Regions from separate parts of the Rhodococcus sp. no. 34 genome, predicted to be linked through region 3. Evidence: riboswitches for the same ligand, from Rfam matches in the RefSeq annotation. Region 3 holds a riboswitch; each other region holds the start of a gene.
What was found. A riboswitch is a leader RNA that binds a small molecule or an ion and turns the genes downstream of it on or off. The one in region 3 is predicted to bind S-adenosylmethionine.

Region 1: it holds a riboswitch for S-adenosylmethionine, as region 3 does, so the genes downstream of both, ACYP01_RS05490 (LLM class flavin-dependent oxidoreductase) here and ACYP01_RS06730 (bifunctional o-acetylhomoserine/o-acetylserine sulfhydrylase) in region 3, are expected to answer to the same signal.
Region 2: it holds a riboswitch for S-adenosylmethionine, as region 3 does, so the genes downstream of both, ACYP01_RS19810 (putative leader peptide) here and ACYP01_RS06730 (bifunctional o-acetylhomoserine/o-acetylserine sulfhydrylase) in region 3, are expected to answer to the same signal.

Annotation. Positions count from the first base shown of each region.
Region 1 covers NZ_BAAILK010000019.1:162,360-167,229, reverse strand. The annotation lists gene ACYP01_RS05500 (dicarboxylate/amino acid:cation symporter) at 1-383, opposite strand, end outside; gene ACYP01_RS05495 (phosphodiesterase) at 723-1,628, shown strand; SAM riboswitch class IV at 1,707-1,820, shown strand; gene ACYP01_RS05490 (LLM class flavin-dependent oxidoreductase) at 1,803-3,149, shown strand; gene ACYP01_RS05485 (NtaA/DmoA family FMN-dependent monooxygenase) at 3,170-4,537, shown strand; gene ACYP01_RS05480 (stealth family protein) at 4,589-4,870, opposite strand, start outside.
Region 2 covers NZ_BAAILK010000041.1:514,739-519,608, reverse strand. The annotation lists gene ACYP01_RS19820 (HAD-IIA family hydrolase) at 257-1,072, opposite strand; gene ACYP01_RS19815 (sulfite exporter TauE/SafE family protein) at 1,110-1,877, opposite strand; SAM riboswitch class I at 2,077-2,171, shown strand; gene ACYP01_RS19810 (putative leader peptide) at 2,179-2,256, shown strand; gene ACYP01_RS19805 (amino acid ABC transporter permease) at 2,367-3,341, shown strand; gene ACYP01_RS19800 (amino acid ABC transporter ATP-binding protein) at 3,338-4,123, shown strand; gene ACYP01_RS19795 (ABC transporter substrate-binding protein) at 4,158-4,870, shown strand, end outside.
Region 3 covers NZ_BAAILK010000023.1:160,166-165,035, forward strand. The annotation lists gene ACYP01_RS06720 (DEAD/DEAH box helicase) at 1-798, opposite strand, end outside; gene metX (homoserine O-acetyltransferase MetX) at 968-2,104, opposite strand; gene ACYP01_RS06730 (bifunctional o-acetylhomoserine/o-acetylserine sulfhydrylase) at 2,101-3,426, opposite strand; SAM riboswitch class IV at 3,570-3,710, opposite strand; gene ACYP01_RS06735 (NADP-dependent isocitrate dehydrogenase) at 4,016-4,870, shown strand, end outside.

The sequences.
Region 1 (4,870 bases), on a different contig from region 3:
CCGGGATCGGTGATCAGGCCGACGATGATGCCGATGATCACAGCAATGAAAGCGGTGATCGCGAACCAGAGCAAGGTCTGCACGGCCAGGCGAGCTGCATTGGCGACCTGGCGCAGGTTGGCGATGGAGCTGACAATGGCGGTGAACACCAGCGGGATCACCGCAACGGTGAGCAGCTTGACGTAACTCGAGCCGATGGTCTGCACGGTGCCGACCAACCAGTTGACGTTGCCGTCGGCCGCATCAGGCATTGCCCGGGCGACGAGACCGATGATGACACCGAGTACGAGACCGGCGACGATCTGCGGTCCGAATGCCGTCGCCCAGGACGGAAAACGGGACGTGGACTTTTCCGGCACGCCGGTGGAGGTGGAGCTGGGCATGACTATGCCTTTCGAAAATCAAGGGAGCGAAACGCAGCGCGGCACCAGAGGCCGGGCAGATTCGAAGAAATGTTTCCTGGTACGCGTCAGGTCAGAGCGAGCGCGTACACATTGCGCTCGCCTGCAGGCGAAGGTCGACGTAACGCCGACTGGTCAGGAACAACACTGTCCACACACTACTCGCAGCTTCAACTACTCGATCCCGAGGGTCGCCGCGGGAGTTCGCTTCGTGTTCGTCGGGCGTGCCCCGATCAGTCACTGTTGGTCGGTTGACTAGTCTCGACGATCAGTAGGTGCCGCACCGGCGCCTAAGCGTCGGCAAGCGGAAGCGAGAGACCGATGAGCGTTCGGAATGCCGAGTACCCGCGTCCGAAGCATTTCCTGGTGCACCTCAGTGACACGCATCTGGTGGCTCAGGGGGAGTTGTACGACGCCGTGGATGCGTCGACGAGATTGCGGGAAGTGCTCAGCGGGATCGTGGCCTCGGGCGCACGCCCGGATGCACTGATATTCACCGGCGACCTGACCGACCAGGGACACCCCGACGCATACGCGGAATTGAAAGCCATCGTGGAACCCGTGGCGGCCGAGATCGATGCGCAGGTCATCTGGGCGATGGGCAACCACGACGACCGCTCTACTTTCAGATCTCTGCTGTTGGGCGAGGACGCCACCGATCATCCCGTCGACAACGTCTACGACCTTGACGGACTGCGGGTGATCACCCTGGATTCGTCGGTTCCCGGTCATCACTACGGTGAGATCTCGGATCGTCAATTGGATTGGCTACGCGCAGAATTGGCGGTGCCCGCGCCCGACGGAACAATTCTGGCGCTGCATCATCCGCCGGTTCCGTGCATTCAGGATCTCGCGGTTCTGGTGGAGTTGCGCGATCAGTCCCGGTTGGCAGACGTCTTGCGTGGCAGCGACGTCCGGGCGATTCTTGCTGGGCATCTGCACTATTCGACGACGGCGACGTTCGCCGGCATTCCGGTTTCCGTGGCGTCGTCGACGTGTTACACCCAGGACTTGAACGTGGAAGTCGGTGGGCAGCGTGGTCGCGACGGGGCTCAGGGGTGCAACCTGGTGCACGTGTACGACGAGACAATTGTTCATTCGGTCGTTCCACTCGGCGCGCACGTGACGGTCGGTGAGCCTGTCGACGCGGCCGAGGGAGCCCGGAGGCTCAGCGCTGCCGGTATTCGAATCCTCGAGAGCGAAAAGGCGGCACGCTCGATCATCTGAGGTGGCAGGCGGTTTCCGGCACTCCGGCGCAGTTCTGGGCGATTGCCGGGCTGTCGCGTACTCACTACCGTCGAGGTAGGTGCAGAGCTCCAGCAACAAGGACCGGCTAGCTGGACGGCAACCCTTCATGCCGATGGGGTGCCCCGGAATCACACCTGGCGATACGCGTGGTGCGTGTCGCAAGCGGCAGTCGCCACGAGAACCGTCAGTCGGGTGCTGACGGTTTCTGCGGTCGGCACTGTGCGCTCCCGAGTAGTTCTCGAACAGGAGTATGCGCCGATGACCTCCACCCCCTCCTCTCATCTTGCTCCGTTGCATCTCGCCGTAGCGCTGGACGGTGCCGGTTGGCACCCTGCAGCCTGGCGAGAGCCACACTCGCGCCCGAGTGAGCTGTTCAGCGCGTCGTATTGGACTGACGTGGTGACGACCGCCGAGCGTGGTCTGCTCGATTTCGTCACCATCGAGGACAGTCTCTCGGTGCCGGCCAACCCACTCGAGCCCGTCGACGACGCGGTTGATCGGGTGCGCGCTCGGCTCGACGCGCATCTCGTGGCCGCCCGACTGGCACCGATCACGAGCAACATCGGCTTGATCCCGACCATCACCACCATTCACACCGAGCCGTTTCACGTGTCCAAAGCCGTTGCCACGCTGGATTACACCTCACGCGGTCGCGCCGGATGGCAGGTGAAGGTTTCGGCGTCGGAATCCGAGGCAGCACAGTTCGGGCGTCGCGACATCCCAGCGCTCACCGATGCCGACCGTCAGTCGATCGTTTCAGGCGTCCTCCCGGACTTCGTGCGCGACCTGTTCGACGAAGCTGCGGAGGCGGCTGACGTAATCCGGCGACTCTGGGACAGTTGGGAGGACGACGCCGAGATCCGTGATGTCGAACAGCGTCGATTCATCGACCGGGACAAGTTGCACTACATCGACTTCGAGGGAAAGTACCTCTCGGTCCGTGGACCGTCGGTGACCCCGCGCCCGCCGCAGGGGCATCCCGTCGTTACCGCGTTGGCACATCAGCGGGTCGCGTACGAACTGGCGGCGCGGACGGCCGATCTGGTGTTCGTGACGCCGTTCGACGAGGAGCAGGTCACGGCAATCCTGGGTGAAGTGCGAGCAGCCGAAGAACACGTGCAGCGCACCGGCGAACCTCTTCGGGTCTTCACCGACATCGTCGTCTTCTTCGATACGCCGGAAGAAACCGGAAAGGAACGGCTCGCTCGCCTCGACGCGCAGGCCGGCGCCGAATACCGTTCGGACGCGCTGACCTTCACCGGCACCGCGGCTGAGTTGGCAGATCTTCTGCTCCGGTGGCAGCAGTTGGGAATCGACGGCTTCCGGTTGCGGCCGGGCGTTGTCGTGGACGACCTCGACGCCATCGCAGGTGAGCTGGTGCCTGAATTGCAGCGACGCAACGTATTCCGCACCGAATATCCGCAGGCGAATCTTCGCGGACTCCTTGGTCTACCCATCGACGTTCCCAACCGCTACGCCGCCGGTACTCCGGCCGCCTGACAGACGAGGAATAGATTCTCATGAGTTCTCAGAAGCGTAAGCAGGTCATCCTGGGTGCCTACCTCGGCGGCGTCAACCATCACACTGCGTGGTGGGATCCGCAGGCGGGCAGCCAGATAGAGTTCGATTCTTTCGAGCACACCGCTCGAACCGCCGAGCGTGGGAAGTTCGACTTCTTCTTCCTCGCCGAAGGCCTCGCCCTTCGTGAGCGTGCGGGACAGATTTTCGACCAAGACATCATCGGTAGGCCGGACACCTTCACGGTCCTTGCATCGTTGGCGGCGGTAACCGAACACCTCGGATTGGCCGGCACTATCAATGCCACGTTCAACGAGCCGTACGAACTGGCCCGCCAATTCGCGACGCTCGATCAGTTGTCCGGAGGGCGTGCCGCCTGGAACGTCGTCACCTCGTTCGACGCATTCACCGGCCAGAACTTTCGCCGCGGCGGATACCTCGACCGCGCGCAACGATACGAGCGTGCGGAGGAGACCGTAGCGCTGGTGCGTGAACTGTGGGATTCGTGGCGAAGCGACGACATCGTGGCAGACAAGGCATCAGGGCGCTTTCTCGCGCGACCGGATGCCGGTGAATTCGTCTTTCATGGATCGCATTTCGACGTGAACGGCCGATTCACAGTGCCGCGTAGCCCGCAAGGGCGCCCGGTTATTCTGCAGGCCGGGGTGTCGCCGCAGGGGCGCGATTTTGCTGCCGGCAATGCCGACGCGATCTTCTCACCGTACGGTCAGTTGCCCGAGGCGGCCGATTTCTATCGCGATATCAAAGCACGTGCCGTCGCGGCCGGACGTGACCCGGGTGACATCAAGATCCTGCCGTCGGCGAGTTTTGTTCTCGGCACCTCGGAGGCAGATGCGATCGAGAAGTACCGAGAGATTCGCGACCAGCAGGTCACCGGCCAGACCGCTTTGGTTCTGCTCGAACAGATCTGGAATCTCGATCTGTCGAAGTACGACCCCGAAGGACCACTACCCGATATCGCTCCGGATCCCGAGGCTCCGCCGATCATCCAGGGCCGCGCCTTCATTCACCAAGATCGTTTCGCGACCGTCGCAAAACTGCGCGCGGTAGCCGAGAGCAAGAAGTTGAATCTGCGCGAAGTGGTGATCGATCAGTTCGAGCGTGGACCGATCGTGGGTACACCGCAGCAGGTTGCCGAGAAAATAGATTCGTTTGTCAGCAACGACGGTTCGGACGGATTCATCCTCGGGTCGCACCTCGTGCCGACCGGCCTCGACGAGTTCGTCGACGACGTGGTGCCGCTGTTGCAGGATCGAGGTGTTCTCCGCAGTGACTACGAAGGAACGACGTTGCGTGACAATCTCGGACTGCCCATTCCGGTGCAACGGGAGCATGTGACAGCACGCTGATCGACCGAAGTAGCAAGGGCCCAGCCGAAATCGGCTGGGCCCTTGTTTCGTCTAGGCTTCCCAGGGCGCCGGGATGGGGTAGTAGCTCTCCAGGAACTCCGTGATCTTGCGTGTGCGAAGTTCCAGATCGATCTCCGGAGCGCTGCCGTCGTTGAGGCAGAAGAAGTCCATGGAGCGCTTGGCGAGCAGTGAGTCCATGTCGCGCAAACCGGCCTTGACCGTCGTATCGACGTATTTGACGGCGGCGGACTTCTGCACCACCGACCGTCCACTCATGAGCGTGTAGTAGTGGTACAGCGAATTGGTCACCGAGATATTGGAACTCGCGCGGAA
Region 2 (4,870 bases), on a different contig from region 3:
GGCCATTCAGACATGAGTATCAGACACGGCAAACGATTCGTTACCACTTTTCGAAAAATCAATTTTACGACTGGAGTCCAACTGTCACTCGGTGTCGAAATGATCTTTGACCTGCGTCTAACTACTCGTTTGTAAGTTTGGTGCGAATAAAACCGTTGGTTTGTTCAGTTGGACAAAGCGGACGAGTCGGAACCTGGCAAATCTGCTGTTTTTTACCAGTTAATTACCGAGTTTCGGTTTTGTTTTGCAATTTGAATCAATTGTTTGTGTTGCTACGGAATGGATCGGTTGTTGTTCCCACAAGATCGGCGACCGACTCGAGGACGATGGTCGGGCGGTAGGGGTAGAGCTCTACCGACGCGCGGGTCGAGATCCCGGTCATCACCAGAATCGTCTGCAGTCCGGCTTCGAGGCCACAGACGATGTCGGTGTCCATGCGGTCGCCGATCATCAACGTATTGGCGGAATGAGCGCCGATGGACCGCAGGGCTGAGCGCATCATCAAGGCGTTGGGCTTGCCGACGTAGTAGGGATCGCGTCCGGTCGCCTTGGTGATGAGAGCGGCGACCGAGCCGGTGGCCGGCAGCGAGCCGTCTCGCGACGGTCCAGTGGCGTCCGGGTTGGTGGCGATGAACCGCGATCCACGCTCGACCAGGCGAATGGCGGTGGTGATTGCCTCGAAGGAGTACGTTCGCGTCTCGCCGAGGACGACGTAGTCGGGGTCGCTGTCCGTCAGGACGTAACCGATGTCGTGCAGGGCAGTGGTCAGGCCCGATTCGCCGACCACGTAGGCGCTGCCGCCCGGCCGCTGGTTGGCCAGGAACGTCGCGGTTGCGAGCGCTGACGTCCAGATCGACTTCTCCGGGATGTCGAGTCCCGAATTGAGCAGGCGTGCTCGCAGGTCACGCGGGGTGCGGATGGAGTTGTTGGTGAGCACCATGTACGGGATGTCGTTCGACGCCAGCTCTGCCAGGAACGTGTCCGCTCCAGGTATCAAGTGCTCCTCGTGGACGAGAACCCCGTCCATGTCCATGAGGTAGGTCCAACCGGTCTGATCTTCTGTACTGGTCATTACTCCAGTATGTGCGGGTGGCGCCCGATGTGGGCGGTCAAGCGAGAAGGCGCCACAGTCCGATCAGGCCGACGACGACAATCGTGTAGCGCAGTGCAGTGGGGGACAGGCGCCGTCCGTAGCGGGCACCGAGAACGCCACCACCGAGTGAGCCGACGGCGATCAAACCGGCTGCTGCCCAATTGATCTGATCGAATGCCAGAGTGATGTACATCCCTGCTGCAACGATGTTGACGAGCAGCGACAGCAGGTTCTTCGCGCCGTTCATGCGCTGGAGGGTTTCCGGGAGGATGGCACCCATCACACCGATGAGAAGGATGCCCTGCGCGGCAGTGAAGTACCCGCCGTAGATGCCGACTGCAAAAGTGCCGGCGGTCAGGAGCATCAGCCTCTTGGTGGACAGCGTCGTTTCTTCGGTGGAACGCTTCTTGGCCCACGCCTGGATGCGTGGTTGGAGGAGGACGAGCGCGAGAGCGAGGACCAGCAGCACCGGAACGATGGTCTCGAACAGTTTCTCGGGTAGATGCATGAGCAACCACGAACCGAGTAGTGCCCCGGCGAGTGACGCCGGAATCTGCCACTTCAGTCGATCCCACTGTCCGGACAGCTCACGTCGGTAGCCCCAGGTACCCGAAACTCCGCCGGCGACGAGCCCGACCGCGTTGGACATGGTTGCGGTCACGGGCGGCATGCCGAAGGCGACCAGGGTGGGAAACGTGATCAGCGTTCCACTGCCGACCACGGCGTTGATCGCGCCCGCGCCGATACCGGCCAACAAGATGAAGAAAGCGTCGAGTCCACTCACTCCGCAGACGGTACGGCAGAGGAAAAGTCAGTCCGGACGGCGGTCCCGGTCTTCATTCGAACGCTCCATTCAACACGCCGAACGCGGCTGCGGACACCGTTGGAATCAATGCGATTTCAACATCGTGGACCCTTCATTTCCCTTGCAGTGCAGGGAAATACAACATTTGACGACTCGACATTTCGCGTCTAGTCTTTGCTCACCATCCAGAGCGACCGAGAGACCTGGCTCGTCGACGTCGCAGCAACCCCCCGAGTGATCGGGAGCGGGTGCTACCGCCAGGACCGATGGAAGGCATCACATGGGTACCACTTCGCACGCTGCGCACAAGCGACGTCACATCGATCTGTGCCGCACCGCTTCGTGTCACTGTCGCTGACCGAACTCTCGTCGTCTTCGCAACTCGAGCTCACCAACTCGAGGACACAGCTGCGTTCCCATTTCCCCGAAAGGTCTATTCGTGATGTCCACTCCGTCAGGTAGCGCGCCGTGAGCGCGCCCACCGATGTCCGCCCCGAAAAGTCGGTGTCCGAGTCGCAACTACCCGACTCGGAGCTTGTCGTCGCTCGCACCTGGCACCCGTTGCGCTGGGTGATCAGTGCGGTCGTGCTGGTCCTGCTTGCTCAGTTCATCCACGGGCTCGTCGTCAACCCCGGCTGGGACTGGCCGACGTTCGCGCAGTACTTCACCGCGAAATCAGTGCTCGCCGCGCTGTGGATGACGATCAAACTGACCCTGTGGGGGACGATCCTCGGATTCGGTCTCGGTGTTTTCCTGGCACTCGGTCGGTTGTCGAAAAACCCGGTCCTGCAGGTGATCGCCTGGACCTACATCTGGGCCTTCCGCTCGATTCCACTCATCGTGCAGCTGCTCTTCTGGTTCAACATCACATACCTGTACCAGACGCTTTCTCTCGGAATACCTTTCGGGCCCGAGTTCTTCACCTTCCAGGTCAGCGGTGTGATCGGCGGATTCACCGCAGCAGTCATCGGTTTGGCGCTGCACCAGGCTGCATACTCGGCCGAGATCATCCGCTCCGGAATCATCTCGGTGGATCACGGTCAGATCGAAGCTGCTCACTCGCTCGGTATTCCGCGCAGTCGCCAGTTCTTCAAGATCGTTCTCCCGCAGGCAATGCGAGCGATCCTCCCCAACGCCGCCAACGAGGTCATCGGACTCTTCAAGGGAACGTCGATCGTCTCCACCATGGCAATCGCCGAACTGTTCTACCAGGTGCAGGTCATCTTCGGCCGCAACGGACGAGTCGTGCCCCTGCTGATGGTCGCCACGATCTGGTACATCATCCTCACGACGTTGCTCTCGATCGGTCAGTACTACGTGGAGCGCCACTATGCACGAGGATCCGCCCGTGCGCTTCCGTTGACTCCGGTACAGAAGGCGCGCAAGAAGTTCGAAGAGATTCGCGATGCGCGTCTCGATATTCCGAGAGGTGCGACCCGATGACCGCAGAACTGGCCGAAGAGACGGTGTATGCCGTCGAAGCGCGCGGAATTCACAAGTCCTTCGGTGCCTTGGAAGTACTTGCCGGCGTTGATCTCCTGGTCCGCAAGGGCGAAGTGACCGTCATTCTCGGTCCGTCGGGTTCCGGTAAATCCACCTTGCTGCGAACCCTCAATCACCTCGAGAAGGTCGACCGCGGAACCGTACGGATCGACGGAGAGCTGATCGGATACCGGCGCAAGGGAAATCGACTCCACGAACTGCGTGACCGCGAGATCCTGAAACAGCGTTCGCACATCGGATTCGTGTTCCAGAACTTCAACCTGTTTCCGCACCTGACCGCGTTGGAAAACGTGGTGGAAGCGCCGCTCTCGGCCCAGAAGCGTGATCGTGACGAGGTGTACCGCGAGGCCCGCGCGCTGCTCGAGCGAGTGGGGGTAGGCGACAAGGCGGACGAGTATCCGCGCCAACTCTCCGGTGGCCAGCAACAGCGCGTCGCGATAGCGCGAGCGCTGGCACTGCGGCCGGCGGTCATTCTCTTCGACGAGCCGACGTCGGCGCTCGACCCGGAACTGGTGGGCGAGGTTCTCGAAGTCCTCGCTCAGCTGGCCCGTGACGGCGCCACCTTGGTGATCGTCACACACGAGGTCGGATTTGCTCGGGAAGTGGCGGACACTGCGGTCTTCATGGACGGCGGCGTCATCGTCGAACAGGGCCCGCCTTCGCAGGTGATCGACAATCCGGTCCACGAACGGACCAAAGCCTTTCTCTCCCGCGTCCTCTGACGCGACCCAGACTCATTCCCGGAAGGAAAAATTGATGTTCTCCACATCCCGTCGCGCGACTTTTCTGATCTCGGCGCTTGCCACCGTCGGATTGCTCAGCGCTGCATGCAGCAGCGCGGACGCCGAGTCCGACGGCGCCCAGGTCACCGCTGCTGCGGGTTACAACCTCACGGCCGATCAGAACCGCATCACCACCGACAAGGTGGATTCCATCGCCGCCGAGCTACCTCAGGACATCCGCGATCGTGGCACGCTGCGCGTCACCGGTAGTGCCGGTTCCGCTCCGCCGCTCCGTTTCTACGCCGACGACGACACCACCCTCATCGGTTCCGAGACCGACTTCGCCTATCTGATCGGTGACGTTCTCGGCTTGAAGGTCGACCTGCAGACAGCAGATTGGGCACAGAACTTCGTCCGGATCGACTCCGGTGAGGCCGACGCCTTCCTCTCCAATGTGACTGTCACAGAAGAGCGTAAGGAGAAGTACGACTTCGCGACCTACCGTCTCGACACCCTCGCCTTCGAAGCCAAGAAGGGTGCCGGAATCTCCATCAAGGAACCCAAGGACGTCGCGGGCAAGAAGATCGCCGTCTCCTCGGGCACCAATCAGGAAGCGCTGCTGGTCAAGTGGAGTGAGCAGAACGTCGCGGCCGGCCTGGCGCCTACCGACATCTCTTACTACCAGAACACCACCGACTACTACCTCCCGCTGCAGTCCGGCCGGATCGACGCCTACTTCGGCCCGAA
Region 3 (4,870 bases):
CGACAACTGCATTGCTGCTTTCGCGGCGAGGGAAGCGGGGTTCTTGATCTGTTGCGCCTCGTCGAAGACCACTGAACTCCAATGGACCGGGGCCAATTGGGCTGCGTCGGAACGCAAGACGCTGTAGCTGGTCAGAACCGTAGTACCGGCGAGGATACGAGTGGGAAGTGCACGGGCGGCCCCGTGATGAACGTGCAGTGGCAGATGCGGAGCGAATCGCTCGATCTCGCGGCGCCAGTTTCCTATCACCGAGGTGGGACACACAACCAGATGCGGACCGTCGTCGGCGCGGATCGCGATCATCGAAATCGCTTGCAGTGTCTTACCCAAACCCATCTCGTCGGCCAAGATCCCACCGCCCGAACCCGACAGAGCCGTCAGCCAGGCAACTCCGTGCATTTGATACGGGCGCAGAGTCGCCTGAATCTTTGCTCGGCGAAGACTCTCGATGGCCGCGCGCGCTTCCGTGAACAACCGCACCGTGGACGCGGCGCTTCGGATCTTCGTGTCGTCGCGCTCGATCGCGGCATGCGCTGCGGTCGGAATGTCATGTGCGCCGGTGTCGATGACGCGCTTCCATGCGAGCAGCGACGATCCGAGGTCGCCGCGACCAGCATCGAGGTTGTGGAAGGCGTCGATCGCGGTGGTGAGGTCGAGCAGTTGCGCTCCGACGTCGGTTGCTGTGATCGACTCTTCGACCGGGATCGCAAGCCTGCACACGCCCGGCGACCCGGTCGGCATCCCCAGTGCCGACAGCCGCGCCGCCGGGTCTGCGTCACCCCAGAACGCGAAGGACATGTGCTCGGGAATGTACGTAGCCTGCAGGCGCGTCGAGCATGGCTGATTCACGTTCGCCGATGCTAGCCGCGCCGGCTCACGTTCGCCAATGAGAATGTCGAGAAAACCTGCAGATCAGCTGTGGTTTTCCCGACATTGACGGATCCTGAAATTGTGCCTCTGTGCCGGATCAGCGGGCCGTGCGTGCGAACTCCATCGTTCGGCGAAGCAGTCCGGCGACAGCGTCCGCCTCCGTCAGGAAGCCGTCATGGCCGTCCTTGGACTTGAGAATCTCGAGGCCGCTGCACGTGGAAATTCCGTCGGCGATCTCCTCCTGCAAGCGAAGGGGATACAGCCGATCCGAGTCGACGCCGCCCACCACGACCGGTGCCGTGATCGATGCCAACGCCGCCGCAACACCGCCGCGTCCACGACCGATGTCGTGCCGGTTCATGGCCTCGGTCAGGAGGACGTACGTGCTCGGGTCGAAGCGGTCGACCAGCTTGTCAGCCTGATGTTCCAGGTAACTTTGTACGGCGTATCGTCCACCGTTCCAAGGATTTTCGTCGTTCTGAGCGGAGTTCTCGAAGCGTGCGTCCAGTTCGGACTCGGTGCGGTACGTGAGGTGCGCGATGCGACGGGCGATGCCGAGTCCGGCGCGAGGTGCCCGCCCCGTTCCGTGGTAGTCACCGCCCTGCCAATCCGGATCGGAGACGATGGCAGCGATCTGCGTCGTCTGGGTGCCGATCTGATCTGCAGTGGCCCGTGAACCGGTTGCGAGAACCAACGCGGAGCGAATGCTGTCCGGGTAGGTAACTGCCCATTCGAGTGTGCGCATGCCGCCCATGGATCCTCCGACTACCGAGGCCAACTGGTCGATCCCGAGGAGATCGACGAGCTTCTTCTCCGCCGCGATCTGATCCCGGATGGAGATCTCCGGGAACCTGCTGCCCCACGGCTTGCCGTCGTCGGCCGGCGAACTGGGACCGGTCGTGCCGCGACAACCACCGAGGACATTGGTTGCGATGACGCACCATTCGCCGGTGTCGATCGGTTCGCCGGGGCCGACCATCCCGTTCCACCAGCCGGGGGAGGGCTGATTCGCGGAGATCGGTCCGGTGACGTGTGAGTCTCCGGTCAGTGCGTGCTCGACGAGTACGACGTTGTCGCGGTTCGGGGAAAGCTCACCCCACCGCTGAACGGCGAGCGAAACCGATGGGAGCACCGCGCCGCTTTCGAGTTCCAGGGCACCGATGTCGACGAACCCCACCTGGCCGTCGGGTGGGGGCAGGAGGTCGATCCTGGGCTCCAATTCGTTCACGGTCACGAGTTTGCCACCGCTGCCAGGCCGACGGTGAGATCGGCGAGGATGTCGTCGATTCCTTCGATGCCGACCGCGAGGCGGACGAGCCCGGGTGTGACACCGGAGGCGAGCTGCTCTTCGGGGGTGAGCTGCGAGTGTGTCGTCGACGCGGGGTGGATGACGAGTGAGCGAACGTCACCGATGTTGGCGACGTGGCTGTGCAGCGTCAGGGCGTTGACGAACGTCTTGCCCGCATCGATACCGCCGGGCAGCTCGAAGGTGACGATGGCGCCGGTTCCCTTGGGCGTCAGCTGCTTTCCACGTTCGAACCATGGCGAGGAGGGAAGTCCCGCGTAGGAAACGGAGGCCACCTCGACGTGGCCGTCGAGGAATTCGGCGACCTTCTGTGCATTGGATACGTGGCGCTCGATGCGCAGGCTCAAGGTTTCGATACCCTGCGCGATGAGGAACGCGTTGAACGGCGCCACGGCGGAACCGAGATCGCGCAGCAGTTGGACGCGGGCCTTGAGTGCGAACGCCGGCGCGCCGAGGTCCGCGAAGGTGACGCCGTGGTAGCTGGGATCAGGCGTCGTGAAGTTCGTGTGGCGACCTTGCGTCCAGTCGAAAGTGCCACCGTCGACGATGACGCCGGCGATCGCGGTGCCGTGTCCACCAAGGTATTTGGTGGCGGAGTGAACGACGATGTCGGCGCCGTGTTCGAGTGGGCGAAGCAGGTACGGCGTCGCGACTGTGTTGTCCACGATCAACGGAAGACCGTTCTCGTGGGCCAGTGACGAGATACCGGGTAGGTCGAGGATGTGGTTCTTCGGATTGGCGATCGTTTCGCCGTAGAACGCCTTCGTATTCGGGCGAATGGCTTCGCGCCACTGCTCGAGATTGTCGGGATCCTCGACGAACGTGACTTCGATACCCAGCTTGCGAAGGGTGTAGTGCAGGAGGTTGTACGTGCCGCCGTACAGGTACGGGCTGGAGACGATGTGATCGCCGGCCTCGGCGATGTTGAGGATCGCGATGGTCTCGGCGGCCTGACCCGAGGAGAGGAGGAGTGCGGCGACTCCGCCTTCGAGGGCAGCGATGCGCTGCTCGACGGCGTCCTGTGTGGGATTCATGATCCGCGTGTAGATGTTGCCCGGCTCGGCGAGGCCGAACAGTGCAGCAGCGTGATCGGTGCTGTCGAAGACGTAGCTGGTGGTCTGGTAGATCGGCAGAGCGCGCGCATTTGTGGCGGTGTCCGCTGTTTGTCCGGCGTGCACCTGCTTGGTCTCGAACGACCAGTTCGCGGTCGGATCCGAAGTTGCTGCGGCGTCGGCTGTGTTGTCGGTCATGATCTGTTCACTCCAGTGGTCTGACGGATAGATGTCGGACGGGGGCGAATGATCGCCGCCCCGTGCTGGGGTCTATCTACAAGTGCGACACATACTGAAATACCTCCGTGGGGCTCGGCCCGGTCTGGGGTCCGTCCCTGTCGGACCCGCGCTTGTCACCCGAATTGCGGTGGAACTGCGCGAGCAGATCCACGTCGGGAAACCTGGTCATCACCCGGGGCACCCCACCGCGGTTGGAGGGTTGCCGTCCAGCGAGCCGGGGCTTGACGCTGGCACTCATGACCAAGTCGGATTCTACCGGGAAGTGAGCGCAGTCCTGACACGGGGCGAAATGTGAGCCGCAACCGCACGCGAGGCAGAGCGACGCAGCCCACTAGCAGGCAAAAGTTACTCGCGAGTAGAGACCGATGAGTGGACCTGCCGGTTGCGGCCTCACGGGTTAGCAGTACGCTTGTCTTGTTTGGGACTCATCTCCCGAGATCAGTCCACACCGTCTAGGTTTGATAATCGAACCGTTCGCGGACCCACTCACAAAGTGTGACCGCAACCGTGTAACCAGGGAAACTTCCTAGGAGGACGCGAAGCACCCATGTCCAAAATCAAGGTTGAGGGCACCGTCGTCGAACTCGACGGCGATGAGATGACGCGCATTATCTGGCAGTTCATCAAAGACAAGTTGATCCATCCGTATCTCGATGTGAACCTCGAGTACTACGACCTCGGTATCGAGTACCGCGACGAGACCGACGACCAGGTCACCATCGACGCAGCGCACGCGATCCAGAAGCACGGCGTCGGCGTCAAATGCGCCACGATCACGCCGGACGAGGCACGTGTCGAGGAATTCGGTCTCAAGAAGATGTGGCGTTCCCCGAACGGAACGATCCGCAACATTCTCGGCGGCACGATCTTCCGCGCACCGATCATCATCTCCAACGTTCCGCGACTCGTTCCGGGCTGGACCAAGCCGATCATCATCGGCCGTCACGCATTCGGCGACCAGTACCGCGCCACAGACTTCAAGGTCCCCGGCCCCGGCAAGGTGATGATCACCTACACGCCTGAGGACGGCAGCGCACCGATCGAGCACGAACTGGTCAACTTCCCCGAAGAGGGCGGCGTCGTCCAGGGGCAGTACAACTTCACCACGTCCATCCGTGACTTCGCTCGCGCGTCGCTCACCTACGGACTGCAGCAGAACTACCCGGTGTACCTGTCCACCAAGAACACCATTCTCAAGGCGTACGACGGTGCCTTCAAGGACATCTTCCAGCACGTCTACGAGACCGAGTTCAAGGCTGAGTTCGATGCTGCAGGTCTGACCTACGAGCACCGCCTCATCGACGACATGGTCGCTTCCGCACTCAAGTGGGAGGGCGGATACGTCTGGGCATGCAAGAACTACGACGGCGACGTCCAGTCCGACACCGTGGCCCAGGGCTTC